DNA from 2 places in the Rhizobium sp. BK008 genome. Region 1 is predicted to be linked to the other one. Evidence: riboswitches for the same ligand, from Rfam matches in the RefSeq annotation. Region 1 holds a riboswitch; the other holds the start of a gene.

The links. Region 1 has a riboswitch for FMN ahead of FHT69_RS10090 (DMT family transporter). Riboswitches for the same ligand answer to the same signal wherever they lie in the genome.
Region 2: another riboswitch for FMN. It lies ahead of FHT69_RS03720 (6,7-dimethyl-8-ribityllumazine synthase); the one in region 1 lies ahead of FHT69_RS10090 (DMT family transporter).

What each region holds. Positions count from the first base shown of each region.
Region 1 covers NZ_JACIFK010000001.1:2,048,476-2,051,879, reverse strand. Annotated here, with positions in the region: gene lon (endopeptidase La) at 1-836, shown strand, start outside; gene hupB (DNA-binding protein HupB) at 1,043-1,318, shown strand; FMN riboswitch at 1,459-1,717, shown strand; gene FHT69_RS10090 (DMT family transporter) at 1,812-2,711, shown strand; gene FHT69_RS10085 (esterase-like activity of phytase family protein) at 2,807-3,404, shown strand, end outside.
Region 2 covers NZ_JACIFK010000001.1:786,643-790,046, forward strand. Annotated here, with positions in the region: gene FHT69_RS03710 (cytochrome b) at 1-84, shown strand, start outside; gene FHT69_RS03715 (VOC family protein) at 227-916, opposite strand; gene FHT69_RS03720 (6,7-dimethyl-8-ribityllumazine synthase) at 1,267-1,701, opposite strand; FMN riboswitch at 1,780-1,923, opposite strand; gene FHT69_RS03725 (SRPBCC domain-containing protein) at 2,183-2,629, shown strand; gene FHT69_RS03730 (GCG_CRPN prefix-to-repeats domain-containing protein) at 2,815-3,123, shown strand; gene FHT69_RS03735 (hypothetical protein) at 3,342-3,404, opposite strand, start outside.

The DNA.
Region 1 (3,404 bases):
ACGCCCTGATGGCGATCAGCCAGCAGTACACCCGCGAAGCCGGTGTCCGCAGCTTCGAACGCGAATTGATGAAGCTCGCCCGCAAGGCGGTCACCGAGATCATCAAGGGCAAGACGAAGTCCGTTCACGTGACGGCCGCCAACATCTCCGACTATCTGGGCGTCCCGCGCTTCCGCCATGGCGAAGCCGAGGGCGAGGATCAGGTCGGCGTCGTGACCGGTCTTGCCTGGACGGAGGTCGGCGGCGAGCTGCTGACCATCGAAGGTGTGATGATGCCGGGCAAGGGCCGCATGACGGTCACCGGCAATCTGAAGGACGTCATGAAGGAATCGATCTCGGCAGCGGCCTCCTATGTCCGCTCGCGCGCCGTCGATTTCGGCATCGAGCCGCCGCGCTTCGACAAGAGCGACATCCACGTGCACGTGCCGGAAGGCGCGACACCGAAGGACGGCCCCTCGGCCGGCGTCGCCATGGCAACCGCGATCGTCTCGATCATGACCGGTATCCCGGTGAGCAGGCATGTGGCCATGACCGGTGAAATCACCCTTCGCGGCCGTGTGCTGCCGATCGGCGGTCTCAAGGAAAAGCTGCTCGCAGCGCTTCGCGGCGGCATCAAGAAGGTGCTGATCCCGGAAGAAAACGCCAAGGACTTGGCGGAGATTCCGGACAACGTGAAGAACAACATGGAGATCATCCCGGTATCCCGCATGGGCGAGGTGATCAAGCATGCGCTGATCCGGCGGCCGGAGCCGATCGAATGGGACGGCACGGTGGAAACGCCCGTCATCGCAACGGTCGAAGGCCTCGATGAGACGGGCGCAACCATAGCGCATTGAGTGGCCTGTGCCACATTTATGCCCCATTGGGACAAAACACGCAAAAAGGCTGGCGGAAACGCCAGCCTTTTTTGTGAAAACGTCATGTAGACGCTTGCTTTTCCTTGATTTGCAGGGCTTTTGGGTTTCCGGCGGGCCTGATGAAACCTATTCTGCGCCTAGCTTACATTTGAGTCGTTTCATACCATTTAGAAAGGGGTGGAAACATGAACAAGAATGAACTCGTGTCCGCAGTAGCCGAAAAGGCAGGACTGACGAAGTCTGACGCGGCTTCCGCTGTTGACGCGGTTTTCGACGTTGTCCAGGCTGAACTCAAGAACAAGGGCGACATCCGCCTCGCGGGTTTCGGCAGCTTCACCGTTTCTCATCGCGCTGCAACGAAGGGCCGTAACCCGTCCACGGGCGCTGAAGTCGACATTCCGGCTCGCAACGTGCCGAAATTCACGCCCGGCAAGGGCCTGAAGGATGCCGTCAACGGCTGATCTGAGATTATCCGCCAACCGGAAACGAGACCGGTTGTGCAGGATTTGAGAGGGGGTTCGGCTTGCCGGACCCCTTTTGCTTTGCCGGACCTTTTTGCTTTGGTTGATCTTGCCGCCGCGCGGGCTTTGATCTACGACATTTCTGTTCTCAGGGCGGGGTGAAACTCCCCACCGGCGGTAAGGGTCTACAGCGCCGCGCGTCTTTTCAGACGCGCAAAGGACGCTGTAGCATTTTAAGTTGCTGCATAATTTTTCCCTTAAATCGGTTCCGATTTAAGGAAATTATCCAGTAGGCTCAAGCCCGCGAGCGCCTTCTCTCATGTCGAAGCGGGGGAGGGGTCAGCAGATCCGGTGCGATTCCGGAGCCGACGGTTAAAGTCCGGATGGAAGAGAATGAGTGTCGGCTGTGCGAAGGGCAGGGGTCTGCCCCGTGTCGCTTGGTCGTGGCTCATGCGTCCTGATTTATGTTGGTCCCTGGTTTCGGATGAGAGACATGAATCAGACTTCCCTAGCCGCAGAGCCGTCTCGCGCCGTTGTCGGCGCCCTCTGGATGGTCCTTGCCGGCATTGCTTTTTCGCTTCTCAACGTCGTCACCCAATGGCTGACGATGAAGCTTGCCTTCCCCTCGGCCCCGGCCGCCTTCTGGCAATATGGCTTCGCTTTCCTGTTCTCGCTGCCCTTCCTTCGCAGGCTCGGCCTTGCGGCGATGCGCACGCGCTATCCCTGGCGTCACCTGGCGCGCGTCGCACTTGCCGCGCTCGGCGTCGAGGCCTGGATCGCCGGCCTTGCTTCGGTGCCGATCTGGCAGGCGATCGCATTGGTGATGACCTCACCCTTCTTCATCATTCTGGGCGCCCGGCTTTTCCTTGGCGAGCGCGTCGGCCCGGCCCGCTGGGCGGCGACCGCGGCCGGTTTCACCGGAGCGATGATCATTCTGCAGCCCTGGTCGGACGGTTTTGGCTGGGCGGCTCTCCTGCCCGTGCTCTCGGCGCTATTATGGGGCGCCTCGTCGCTGATCACCAAGAGCCTGACGGGCATCGAACGACCGGAGACGATCACCGTCTGGCTGCTCGTGCTGCTGACGCCGATCAATGGCGGGCTGGCGCTCGCGGCAGGCTTTGCCGTGCCGACCGGGGCGACCCTTGCCCTGTTCCTGCTGGCGGGGCTTTTGACCGCGGCAGCCCAGTATTTCCTCACTCTTGCCTATGCCGCAGCCGATGCCGCCTATGTCCAGCCTTTCGACGATCTGAAGCTGCCGTTGAACGTGCTGGCCGGTTGGCTGTTCTTCGGTTATGCGCCGGCGGGTTATCTCTGGTTGGGAGCGGCTCTGATCCTCTCCGCGTCGCTTTTCATCATGCGAAACGAGATGCGCAGGGAGCGCAAACCCGCCTGAGGTGATCCGGCGAAAAATGCCGCCTCTGTCATGCCTCTGTCATGCCGCTCCCGCAGAAAACTCATGTTTCGAATATTCGACACATGGGGGATTTCATGACCATTTCATCGCGCAAGGCAGCGCTTGCTGCCGTGCTTCTCGCATCCGTCGCCTTTCCGGCCGCGGCCGAACCAGTTTTCAACCGCATCGCTTCCTTCCCGGTCGCCCAGAACCTGCCTGATGACAAGGACAAGCTGTCGGTCAGCTCCGCCGAAATCATCACTGCGACCGACGACGGCAACACGCTGATCTATAGCGACAGCCCGCTCGGCGCGATCGGCTTCATCGACATCACCGACGCCAAGGCTCCGAAAGCCGGCGGCGCTGTCATGATGGACGGTGAGCCGACCTCGGTCACCTCGAGCGCCGGCAAGGCGCTCGTCGCCGTCAACACCTCCGAAAGCAAGGCAAAGCCCTCGGGGCGTCTCGCGATCGTCGATGTCGCGACCAGGAAGATCGAGAGCACTTGCGATCTCGGCGGCCAGCCGGATTCGATCGCCCTCAACAAGGACAAGACGCTCGGCGCCATCGCCATCGAAAACGAGCGTGACGAAGAGGTCAATGACGGCAAGATCCCGCAGATGCCGGCCGGCGACCTCGTCGTCTTCCAGGTCAGGAACGGCACCGTCGATTGCGGCACCATCAAGCATGTGG
Region 2 (3,404 bases), 1.3 Mb from region 1:
CTGGTCTTCCATGCCGGCGCTGCGCTCTATCACCAACTCGTTCGCGGCGATCACCTGCTGCGGCGGATGTGGTATGGCGGCTGAGGTCGGCTGACGAGGCGGCGAGGGTGTCTGAACCGAGAGCCGCTACGAGGAAGGCAAAGACACGATAAAACGTCTCGGCGCGATGCGTGCCGAGACGTTTGTCAAACGATGTTGCCGTCTGCGATGACGCTGGAGCCCGTGCCTATAGCGGCAACTGCTTGCCGGCCTGTTCGCTGACCATGTATTCGGCGTACCAGTCCGGCCAGCCTTCGTCGTGCTTGCCGCCGTTTCGCTTCTCGTGTTCGCCGTGGGCGGTTGCCGCGCGGCGCAGTGCTGCCGCAAGCTCGGTGGAAGTCGTGAATTTCGTTTCGTCGGCGTCGATGCGTCCGGGCAGCCGCGTGGTGACTTCCTGGAACAGCCAGCCGTTGCCGTCCGGATCCTTGAACGAGGCGAAGGAGCGGTAGCTGCGATGTTCGGGATCGCGGCCTGCGATGCGCAGCCGCCCGAACAGATAGGGCTCGTCCTTGCCGGCATAGACGCCGGCAGCGTCATGAAACATGTCGCTGACCTCGACGCCGCGGGCGATCAGATCGCGACGGGCAGCCTCGATATCGGAGACGATCAGGTAGAGTCCCTGGGCGGAACCCGGGGCTGCGGCGGTGACGTTCTTGCCGAAGATGATCGCGCAGCCGGAGCCGGGCGGGGTAAACTGGATCACTCGGAAATCGGCATCATTGGCAAAGTCGGCGTCGAGCCGCCAACCCAAGCCGTCGTAAAAGCGTTTGGCGCGGTCGACGTCGGAAACGGGGATGACGACCACCTCGAGCTTGGTGTCGACAGGCTGTGATTTTGGGGTTTGCATGGGGGTTTCGCTGCGCAGTGCATTGCTCATCTTCAGCTCCATGGGGTTTGGGATGCGTTAAGAATGGCGATACATGTCAGCAGTCAGTGGACCACAGTGCGGTCGGGCCGTCGAATCAATTATTCTGTCGGATTTGGCCGGTATTGGCGGATTCCGCTGCGACGCAGGGCCTGTCGCTCCGATCCGCGGACGTGTCGTTCCCCACCCTTGGGCGTGTCGTTTCCGACCCGCGGGCGTGTCGTTTCCGACCCGCGGGCGTGTCGTTTCCGACCCGCGGGGTGGCAAGGATCAGTCGATCCGGTGAGGCGGCGGGTTTGTTCCCGCCGTCTTCGTCTCTTGTGTTGCGGCTCATCGAGCCGCGTGCGGGAAGATGGATCCTTCTACGCGGCGAGAGCGGCGCGGGTTTTGCCGATCGTCAGGGCCGCCTTTGCTGCCTCGCGCCCTTTTTCGATGAAGTGCGCACGGTAGATCTGCTTGTGGTGTTCGGTTTCCTGATACTGATGCGGCGTCAGCGAAACCGACAGCACCGGCACGCCGGTATCCATGCCGGCGCGCATCAGCCCATCGACGACGGCCTGCGCGACGAATTCGTGGCGGTAAATGCCGCCGTCGACGACGAAGGCGGCGGCAATGACGGCGCCATAGCGCCCGGTTGCGGCGAGATCGCGCGACAGCAGCGGCATCTCGAATGCGCCGGGAACATCGAACACATCGACCTGCTCGGGCGGAACGAGCTGATAGAAGCCATCAAGGGCGCGGTCGACGATGTCGGCGTGCCAGCTGGCTTTGACGAAGGCGTAGCGGGTGGGTGTCATGGTAATCTCCTTTGGCGAACAGACACATCACCCAAGGCGATCACGAACGTTCCCGACAGCCGCAAGGGCGGCAGGAACGCACGTTCTCTTTCATCCGGACTATGACCGTCGGCTCAGGCATCTCACCTGATCTGCTGACCCTTCCTTAAGAAGGCGCTCGCGGGCTCGCAATCGGAACTGCATACCGCCGGTAGGGACTTTCACCCCGCCCTGAGAACGGCGGCGACAATAGGGGGAAGGCGGCGGGCTGGCAATAGGTCGGAAGTGCTTTCGTGATCGATGAATCTGTCGATGCGGATCAAGGCTCGCAAAGTGGCGGTTTCGTTTCTCCGTCGATGGCGAACAGCCGATGCCTCTTGCTGAGGATGGGCTTGCCCCTACATGCTCGGGTGAGGACATCCACGTCGGAACAACATAACGGAACAGGATACGCCGTCTTCGCCCGAGGCGGGGCAGGCGACAGCCACCATGGGAGGGAGTGATGCCAGAATCTTTCGTCGTTCACCGCGAGGCGCATATCGCGGCGCCGCCGGCTGCGGTGTTTGCGCTGATGACCGATCCGGAGAAGATCCTGCGCTGGATGGGAACGGAAGCGCAGGTCGAGCCGCAACCCGGCGGGCTCTATCTCGTCAATGTCACCGGCGCCCGCTTTGCGCGCGGCTCGTTTCGCGAGGTGGTGCCGGTTCATCGCCTTGCCTACAGTTTCGGCTGGGACGGCAGCGAAGTGGTACCGCCGGGATCGAGCCTGGTCGAGATCGACCTGATCGAGCAGGGCGGCGGAACGCTGCTGCGGCTCACTCATAGCGGCCTGCCCAGCGCCGATCAATGCGCCGGCCATGCGGAAGGCTGGGCCCATTATCTCGGGCGGCTGACCGAGGTCGCCGCCGGGCGTGATCCGGGTCCCGATCCTTTTTACGGCAGGACATGAACGGTTTTGCGCCGGCAGCAGGGTGCCCGGAAGCGTTTGCCGCAGCGGGGAATACTGCCGGCCGGCGCTGCGATCGGCTGTCCGAAAGCGCTTCTTTTGCTCCCGAAAACATGAACGCGCAGTTCATCTCCAGTTCAATTTGGCGCTCCTAAAGTGATTGCGGCTGGATTGAAATGGAGTTCTCGATGAAGGCACTTTCTATCGCGGCTGCCTTGCTTGCCGGCAGCCTCTCGATCGGTACAGCTGAGGCGATGCCGATTGGAACAATCAATGTGCAGAGCAATGTGACGAAGGTCGACTATGCCTGCGGTCGCGGCTGGCACCTGACCCGCTGGGGCGAATGCCGGCGAAACTGGCGCCGCCCGCCGCCAGTCGCTTTCTACGGTGGTCCGCCCCGCTGGGGCTGGGAGCGGCGTCACCGGGATTGGGATGGCCCGCGCTGGCGCCATGAGAGGCGCTGGGATCGCGACCGTCGTTGGCGGGATGATGACTAAACGTCTCGCTTAAAGCGCGTCGCGTCAAACCGGAATCATGCGACGCGCTTTAAGTCTTTGATTTATGCATGTTGTTGTCCCAAAACCGCTGCGCACTTTTGGGCGACATGCATGAGATCGAGATGGACGAAGGCCGGAGCGATTTTCGCCCGGCCTTTTCTGATGAAACGGCTTCGCCGACGCTGACAGGCAGCGTTCTCTGCATTTGTCCGATATGGTCAAATACTGCTGACGAGCCAGTACTTGCCGTCGATCAGTTCTTCAAGCTCGACAGGATCCTT